2 regions of the Lysinibacillus sp. OL1 genome follow, and region 1 is predicted to be linked to the other one. Evidence: riboswitches for the same ligand, from Rfam matches in the RefSeq annotation. Region 1 holds a riboswitch; the other holds the start of a gene.
The links. A riboswitch is a leader RNA that binds a small molecule or an ion and turns the genes downstream of it on or off. The one in region 1 is predicted to bind S-adenosylmethionine.
Positions count from the first base shown of each region.

Region 1 (4,164 bases):
TATGAGGGGGTTTTAACTTGCTTTTGAAAGCAATTGATAACGATATTGTGCTAAAGCTTGTTGAACAAGACTAATCTCTTCTTCTGTAAAATTTGGTATTGCATACGTACGTTCCACTAATTGAAATGTACCATACTTCAAGTAAAACTCTGTCGCAGGAAGTGAGATATGGCTCACACCGTACTGTTCATAAGTCTCAAATACTTCCTTAACAGTAAAGTTTTCTTCTGTAAAAACATGTTCTTGAAATGCTGTATGACCAAAAACTTCCTGCCATTTTCTTTCGACTGATGTAAGAAGGTGTTGAATGGATTTATTGTTGACAAATACATGCCCTTCATTTAGCTCATATATTAGATAGGATACAATGTTTTGCGCACTATAGATGTTACCCATTTTAAACACTCCTTTATCATCAGTTTTTGGGAAGAGTAGTCACTGGCTAGGCAACTACCCTTCTATATATTCAAAAGTGGGGGAGCACTTATGAAAACATTTACCTTTTTTAAAAAGAATTTTCGTACCATTAACTTATTTCCTAGTATAGAACATGGATTTAAATAAGTCAACAATACATATATAATTACTTGGTATTATTTTTTATAAGGTTCTGATAATTAACGGGTGCAGTAATAGGTTGATGTAGCAGCGTTTAACGCATTACCAAATGAGGCTAATCGAATGAGAAAATACGTAAACGCCACAACATTCTACCATTTGTTTTAAATTTTAAGCTTCTACTGTTTGTTCAGCTGTTGTTGCCTGTGTAATGGCTTGATCTAAATCAGCAATAATATCCTCTACTGCCTCTAAACCGATGGATAAGCGAATGAGCGACTCGGTTACACCAGCTTGAACTAATTCGTCTGCTGATAGTTGCTGATGAGTAGTGGAAGCTGGATGAATAATTAATGACTTTGCATCACCTACATTTGCTACATGTGAGAATAATTTCACGCTATCAATAAGCTTTCGCCCAGCTTCTCGTCCACCCTTTATGCCAAATGTAAGCACTGAACCGAAGCCATTTCTTAAATATTTTTTTGCTAACCCATGTGTCGGAAAATCTTCTAGGCCATTATAATTTACATACTCCACAGATGGGTGGTTTTGTAAATACTCAGCCACTGCCAATGCATTTTCATTGTGTTTAGGGATACGCAGATGAAGCGTTTCTAACCCTTGCAATAAATTAAAGGCAGCATCAGCACTTAATGTTGGACCAAAATCACGTAATAATTGTACACGTAGCTTTGTAGCAAAGGCAGCAGAAGCTGTATCAATTCCATAACGTAGACCATGGTAAGAGGCATCTGGTTCAGTAAAACCAGGGAATCGACCGCTAGTCCAATCAAACTTACCAGCGTCTACAACAACGCCCCCTAAAGTTGTGCCATGACCTCCTATCCATTTAGTTGCTGAATGAACCACAACATCTGCACCGTATTCAATAGGTGTAGAACCGTAAGGAGAAGCGAACGTGCTGTCAATAATTAATGGTAGACCATTATCATGTGCAATTTTAGCTACTGCTTCAATATCTAAAACCTTTAAGCTTGGATTACCATAAACCTCTGCAAAGACAGCTTTTGTTTTATCAGTAATCGCCGCATTAAAATTCTCTGGGTTTGTTTCATCTACAAAAATCGTTTTAATACCATAGTTTGGTAATGTGTTAGCAAATAAATTATACGTACCACCATATAAAGAACTAGCTGCTACTATCTCATCACCAGCTCCAGCTAGATTTAAAATGGAAAATGCGATAGCTGCTGCACCAGATGAAAGTGCTACTGCTGCTGTTCCACCTTCCAATAAAGCCACACGTTTTTCAAACACATCAACTGTTGGATTGGTAATTCGTGTGTAAATGTTCCCTGCTTCCTCTAAGGCAAAAAGACGTTGCGCATGAGCAGTGTCTTTAAATACAAAAGCAGTTGAGCGATAGACTGGAACTGTGCGAGAACCCGTCACTGGGTCTGGCTCTTGACCACCATGCAACAGCAATGTTTCTGGTTTAAAATTTGTCATTGTGTACCTCCAAATGGTTATTTTTTTACGATGGTACCGGAGATGAGGAGGATTTTTCTGTAGAAAACAAAAACCCTCTTCAGCTAAGAAGAGGGTTGCGGTTGCAAGTTTTCCTCCCCTTATCTGCCAGATCCAAGTAAGAATCTGTAGGAATTAGCACCTTAGTAAGCTCATTGCTTACTGGTTGCCGGGCATCATAGGGCCTATCCCTCCGCCGCTCTTGATAAGAGTATGAGATTCAATTTCCATCGTTGTTACACAGTATAAACATAGAGTTTTTTTCTGTCAACATGTAAATTTTATTTTTTCCGAAACTTCTGTCTGCTCTTATACGTAATATGAACGCATACACTATTTTAGAAAAAATTTTGAGAGGAGTATTTTTATGGTAAAAGCCGTGATCATTTTTCTTATGATTGGCTATTTAATAGGCTGTATTCACGGCTCTAAAGTAGCCCAATTTTTATCGGGGGTTGATTTAAAAAAGGCTGGCCACGGTAATGCTGGTGCCTCTAATGCTACTCTTTCCCTCGGCTGGAAATATGGCGTTTTAGTAGCCCTCATCGATATAGGGAAAGGCGTTGTGGCTATTATAGGTGCACATTTTTATCTAGCGGACGCCATTCATTTAACAGAAGAACAGATTTGGCTGCTTACTTATATTATGGCTGCTGGGGTTATTTTAGGTCATAATTTCCCATTCTACATGGGCTTCAACGGCGGGAAAGGAACGGCCTCCATCATTGGTATTTTACTTGCCGTTGATTGGAAGATTGGTTTATTTGCACTTATTTTATTTGTTATTTTATCCTTTGCAACAAATTATTTAATTGTTGGTGTGCTAGAATTTTATCTCGTGTTTTGTACAGCAACTTATTTATGGATTCCTGGCATTGGTCCAACCATTATAGCTCTTTTTCTTTTTGGCATAGCCATCATCCTGCATCTTGAAAATATTAAACGATTAGTCAATGGCACAGAGCCTAAAGTAACTTCTGCCTTTAAGAAAAAGAAATAATATTTTATGGATATTTTTGTATTTTTTGTGACCATGTATTTTCTCTTTATCTACTCATATTGCTGTAAAAAACACCATTTTCACATAGATTTTTATCTACAATAAAATACATATATTCTTATCTTAATAAAACATTATACAGGCCGATGTTATGGATAATAATCGTCATTTTTATCGTAGAAAGGATGAGGAAATATGTCTTCACCAAAGCAAGCAGCTACAAAACTTAATTTAAAGCCACTATGGATTGGCTTGGCATTCGCGTTACTTATCATTATTACCTTTTTACCTAATAATGGTGATTTACCTATAGCTGGACAACGAGCTTTAGCCATTTTAGCTTTTGCAGTCATCCTTTGGGTTACAGAGGCCGTTTCATATCCTGTAAGCTCGGCCATGATCATTGCACTAGTAACTGTATTACTAGGACTCGCTCCGTCAATGGATGATCCAACTACAGAGCTAGGAACAGCTAGCGCATTAAAATTATCTTTAAGTGGCTTTAGTAATTCTGCCGTTGCTTTAGTAGCAGCAGCTCTTTTTCTAGCGGCAGCAATGCAAATTACTAATCTACATAAACGACTTGCTCTTTGGATTCTTTCACTGGTGGGAACGAAAACAAAAGCTATCGTATTTGGCGCTATTTTAGTCTCTATCGTCCTCGCATTTTTTGTACCCTCTGCTACAGCACGAGCTGGCGCGGTAGTACCGATATTGCTTGGAATGGTTGCAGCGTTTGGTTTACCACGTGATAGTCGGCTTGCTGCCTTGTTAGTTATTACTTCGGTACAAGCCGTTTCCATTTGGAATATCGGTATTAAGACTGCAGCAGCTCAAAATATGGTGGCCTTAAACTTTATCCAAGAGCAATTTAACGTGGATATTTCATGGGGTGCTTGGCTACTTTATGCCGCCCCCTTCTCAATTATTATGTCTATCTTTTTATTTTTCATTATGATTGCTTTAATTAAACCTGAGACTAGCAATATCGAAGGTGGTAAAGAGGTCATCAAAAAACAGCTTGCAGAGCTGGGCCCATTAAAGGCTCCTGAAATTCGTTTAATCATTACATCCGTAGTTTTACTATTTTTCTGGGCAACTGAAGGAAAGCTACA
Region 1 is NZ_SJDS01000004.1:41,691-45,854, reverse strand. Features, by position in the region: gene EW028_RS09410 (hypothetical protein) at 13-396, opposite strand; gene EW028_RS09405 (O-acetylhomoserine aminocarboxypropyltransferase/cysteine synthase family protein) at 730-2,031, opposite strand; SAM riboswitch class I at 2,148-2,261, opposite strand; gene EW028_RS09400 (glycerol-3-phosphate acyltransferase) at 2,417-3,049, shown strand; gene EW028_RS09395 (DASS family sodium-coupled anion symporter) at 3,245-4,164, shown strand, end outside.

Region 2 (4,164 bases), on a different contig from region 1:
CGTGGTGATGTTTCCCCAACGATTATTGGTAAACGTGTCAGTATCCAGGATCTTTGCTGTTTACACCAAAGCCCAAAATATCCGCTCATTATTGAAGATGAGGTAACAGTTGGACACCAAGTCACTTTACATAGTTGTACAATTCGCAAAAATGCCTTAATTGGTATGGGATCCATTATTTTAGACGGAGCTGAGATTGGAGAAGGTGCATTTATTGGAGCTGGAAGCCTAGTACCTCCTGGTAAAGTCATTCCTCCAAATAGTTTAGCATTAGGTCGTCCAGCAAAAGTTGTCCGAGAATTAAATGCTGAAGATAAAGAGGATATGGAACGTATCGTACGAGAATACGCAGAAAAAGGTCAATATTATAAATCACTTCAGAAATAAATAACCTACACAAAAAATCAATACTAACGAAAAAATCCCTCGCGTTTTCGTGTACCGAATATGTTCACGAATCCTAGCGAGGTATTTTTGTAAAAAAAACAAAAGGAGCAATGTTGCCCCTTTGCTTATTAATACATCAGAATAATTTTCTAATGACTTCATTACTTTAGTTCAATAGTTTATAAACGTGCTTTTTCTCGTAGCGCGTCTGCTTTATCAATTTGCTCCCATGGTACATTTAAATCTGTACGACCAAAATGTCCATACGCAGCAGTTTGTTTATAAATTGGACGACGAAGATCAAGCATTTTAATGATACCTGCTGGGCGTAGATCGAATAGCTCGCGTACCCATTCAACGATTTCGCTTTCTTTCACTCTACCTGTGCCAAATGTATCGACAGCAATGGAAACAGGCTGAGCAACGCCAATCGCATAGGCAAGTTGCACTTCAGCACGCTCTGCTAAGCCAGCTGCTACGATGTTTTTCGCTACATAACGTGCTGCATATGCCGCCGAACGGTCTACCTTGGTTGCATCCTTACCTGAGAAGGCACCACCACCGTGACGTGCATAACCACCGTATGTATCAACAATGATTTTACGCCCTGTTAATCCAGCATCACCTTTTGGCCCACCAATTACAAAACGGCCAGTTGGATTGATGAAGTATTTCGTATTAGCATCTAATAATTCACTCGGTACAACTGGTGCAATAACAAATTCTTTTAAATCTGCTTGAATTTGTTCAAGTGTTGCTTCTTCATCATGCTGTGTTGAAATAACAATTGTATCCACGCGAACCGGTACATTATTGTCATCATATTCAATCGTTACTTGCGTTTTACCATCAGGACGCAAATAGGCAAGTTCCCCTGATTTACGTACTTCTGTTAAACGGCGTGCTAATTTGTGTGCCAAGCTAATTGGTAATGGCATTAGCTCTGGTGTTTCATTACATGCATAGCCAAACATTAAGCCTTGGTCACCAGCACCAATTGCTTCTATGTCAGCATCTGTCATAGAGCCTTCACGTGCCTCTAATGCCTGATCAACACCTTGGGCAATATCAGGTGATTGTTCGCCAATTGCCACAAGCACCGCTAAGTTCTCTGCATCAAAGCCATATTTACCTCGTGTATAGCCAATTTCAGCTACAGTGTCACGAACAATACCTTTAATATCCACATAAGTAGAAGTAGTAATTTCTCCTGCTACTAATACTAATCCTGTTGTTACAGTTGTTTCACACGCTACACGTGCATTTGGATCTTCTGCTAAAATAGCATCTAAAATGGCATCCGAGATTTGGTCACAAATCTTATCTGGATGTCCTTCTGTTACACTCTCTGATGTAAACAGTCGACGGTTTGTCATTTGGTTTTCCTCCTAAATACTCTTACAATAAGTAGTTGTGTATGAATACGGTACTCATTACCCATGTCAAGTCCGCTCCTAAGGATTGAACTCTCAAGCCGTTACTGCTGCTTTTAACACGAGGATTTCGAAAGATTCGTCATTATAATAAGGAAAGAACTACATATACTTACCTTTACATTGATTTTTAACAATAAAAAAATCCTTTTCTCACGTTACTTTACATGAGGAAAGGAATAATGACTGCGTAACCTTTCACTCTTATCGTTCAAGGGATGTTCCCTTGCATCAGGTTGGCACCAACGCATGTCGTGAAATAGTTCATGCAGGTTGCCGGGTTTCACAGGGCCTGACCCTCCACCAGCTCGGGATAAGAGTATCCGTTCAATCTCATGTTACTGAAAAGGTCGAACGTTGTCAAATATTTTCTTATGTATTACTGTATAGAAAGGAAAGAACTTATTACACAAAAACTTTTCATACTTGGATGATGATGTAAATAGAAGCAAATTAATCCCTACAACATACCTAGCTACTTGTGGTAACATATGTGTGGCTCAATTTTCGTGCCTAATTACAGTAGGATTGATGGTATTCTACTCGAAAAACATTATTTTTTGTCAGTTTATTGAAAAGTGGTAAAAACTCTAAAATAATTTCTTAATTAGTATAGATTATTTAAGCAATTGTGTTATACTATTTTTGAAATTAAGAAAAAATCCCTCTAAATCAAGGGAATACTATAAAAAAGGATGGTATTTAATCGATGAATTCAGTAGAAATTGCAAACGAACTGAAGGAATTATTAAACGGCGGTAACATTAATGTTCAACTTTCAGTACCACAATTAGCAGAAAAAGCTACATCTCGTGGTGAAGCAATGTTAACAGTAGATGGCGCAGTTCGTGCAGAAACTGGCAAATACACTGGTCGTTCACCTAAAGATAAATATACGGTAGAAGAAGAAAGCACAAAAGATCAAATTGACTGGGGTAAAGTCAACCAACCGATTTCTTCTGAAGTGTTCGATAACCTATATGTAAAAGTAATAAAATATTTAAAAGAACGTGACGAGTTATTCGTATTCAAAGGCTTTGCAGGTGCTGACAAAGATTCACAATTAAGCATTCAAGTTATTAATGAATACGCATGGCACAATCTTTTTGCTCATCAATTATTTATCCGTCCAACAGCAGATGAATTAGCTTCTCATGTTGCTGACTTCACTGTCATCTCAGCTCCTAACTTTAAAGCAGATCCTGCGGTTGATGGTACTGCTTCTGAAACATTCATCATCGTATCACTTGAAAAGAAAATTATTTTAATTGGTGGTACAGAATATGCTGGTGAAATGAAAAAATCTATCTTTGGTATCATGAACTACTTATTACCACAACAAGGTATTCTTTCAATGCACTGCTCAGCAAACGTTGGTGAAGCTGGCGATGTAGCGTTATTCTTCGGTCTATCTGGTACTGGTAAAACGACGTTATCAGCTGATCCTGATCGTAAGCTAATCGGTGACGATGAACACGGTTGGTCTGATAATGGTGTATTCAATATTGAGGGTGGCTGCTATGCAAAAACAATCAACCTTTCTGCTGAAAAAGAACCAGAAATCTACAATGCGATTCGCTTCGGCTCTGTATTAGAAAACGTAGCTGTTGATCCAGAAACGCGTATTTGTGACTATGATGACGGATCACTAACAGAAAATACTCGTGTAGCTTATCCAATCCAATACATCGAAAATATCGTTGATCCTTCTGTTGCAGGTCATCCAAAAACAATCATCTTCCTAACAGCTGATGCATTTGGTGTATTACCTCCAATCAGTAAATTAACTAAAGAACAAGCAATGTATCACTTCCTAAGCGGGTTCACTTCTAAACTTGCTGGAACTGAACGTGGTGTGACTGAGCCAGAACCAGTATTCTCTACTTGCTTCGGGTCTCCATTCCTTCCACTTCCTGCAACAGTATACGCAGAAATGTTAGGACAAAAAATTGACGAGCATGGGGCACAGGTATACTTAGTAAACACTGGTTGGACTGGTGGCGAATATGGCACAGGTAGCCGTATGAAACTTTCTTATACACGTACAATGGTCCGTGCAGCAATCGATGGTAAATTAGCAGATGTTGAAACAACACAAGATGCTGTGTTTGGTTTACACATTCCAACAGCAGTTGAAGGCGTACCTTCAGAAGTGTTAAATCCTCGTGAAGCTTGGGCAGATAAAGCTGCATACGATGCAAAAGCTGCTGAGCTTGCAGGCTTATTCAACGAAAACTTCAAGAAATTCTCAAACGTTTCTGAAGCCATCACTACACTTGGTGGTCCATTAAAATAACATCTATTTAAAAGACAAAGGGAACAATTAATTCGTTCCCTTTGTCTT
Region 2 is NZ_SJDS01000007.1:33,465-37,628, reverse strand. Features, by position in the region: gene EW028_RS13660 (gamma carbonic anhydrase) at 1-387, shown strand, start outside; gene metK (methionine adenosyltransferase) at 567-1,763, opposite strand; SAM riboswitch class I at 2,022-2,140, opposite strand; gene pckA (phosphoenolpyruvate carboxykinase (ATP)) at 2,530-4,116, shown strand.
Region 2: it holds a riboswitch for S-adenosylmethionine, as region 1 does, so the genes downstream of both, metK (methionine adenosyltransferase) here and EW028_RS09405 (O-acetylhomoserine aminocarboxypropyltransferase/cysteine synthase family protein) in region 1, are expected to answer to the same signal.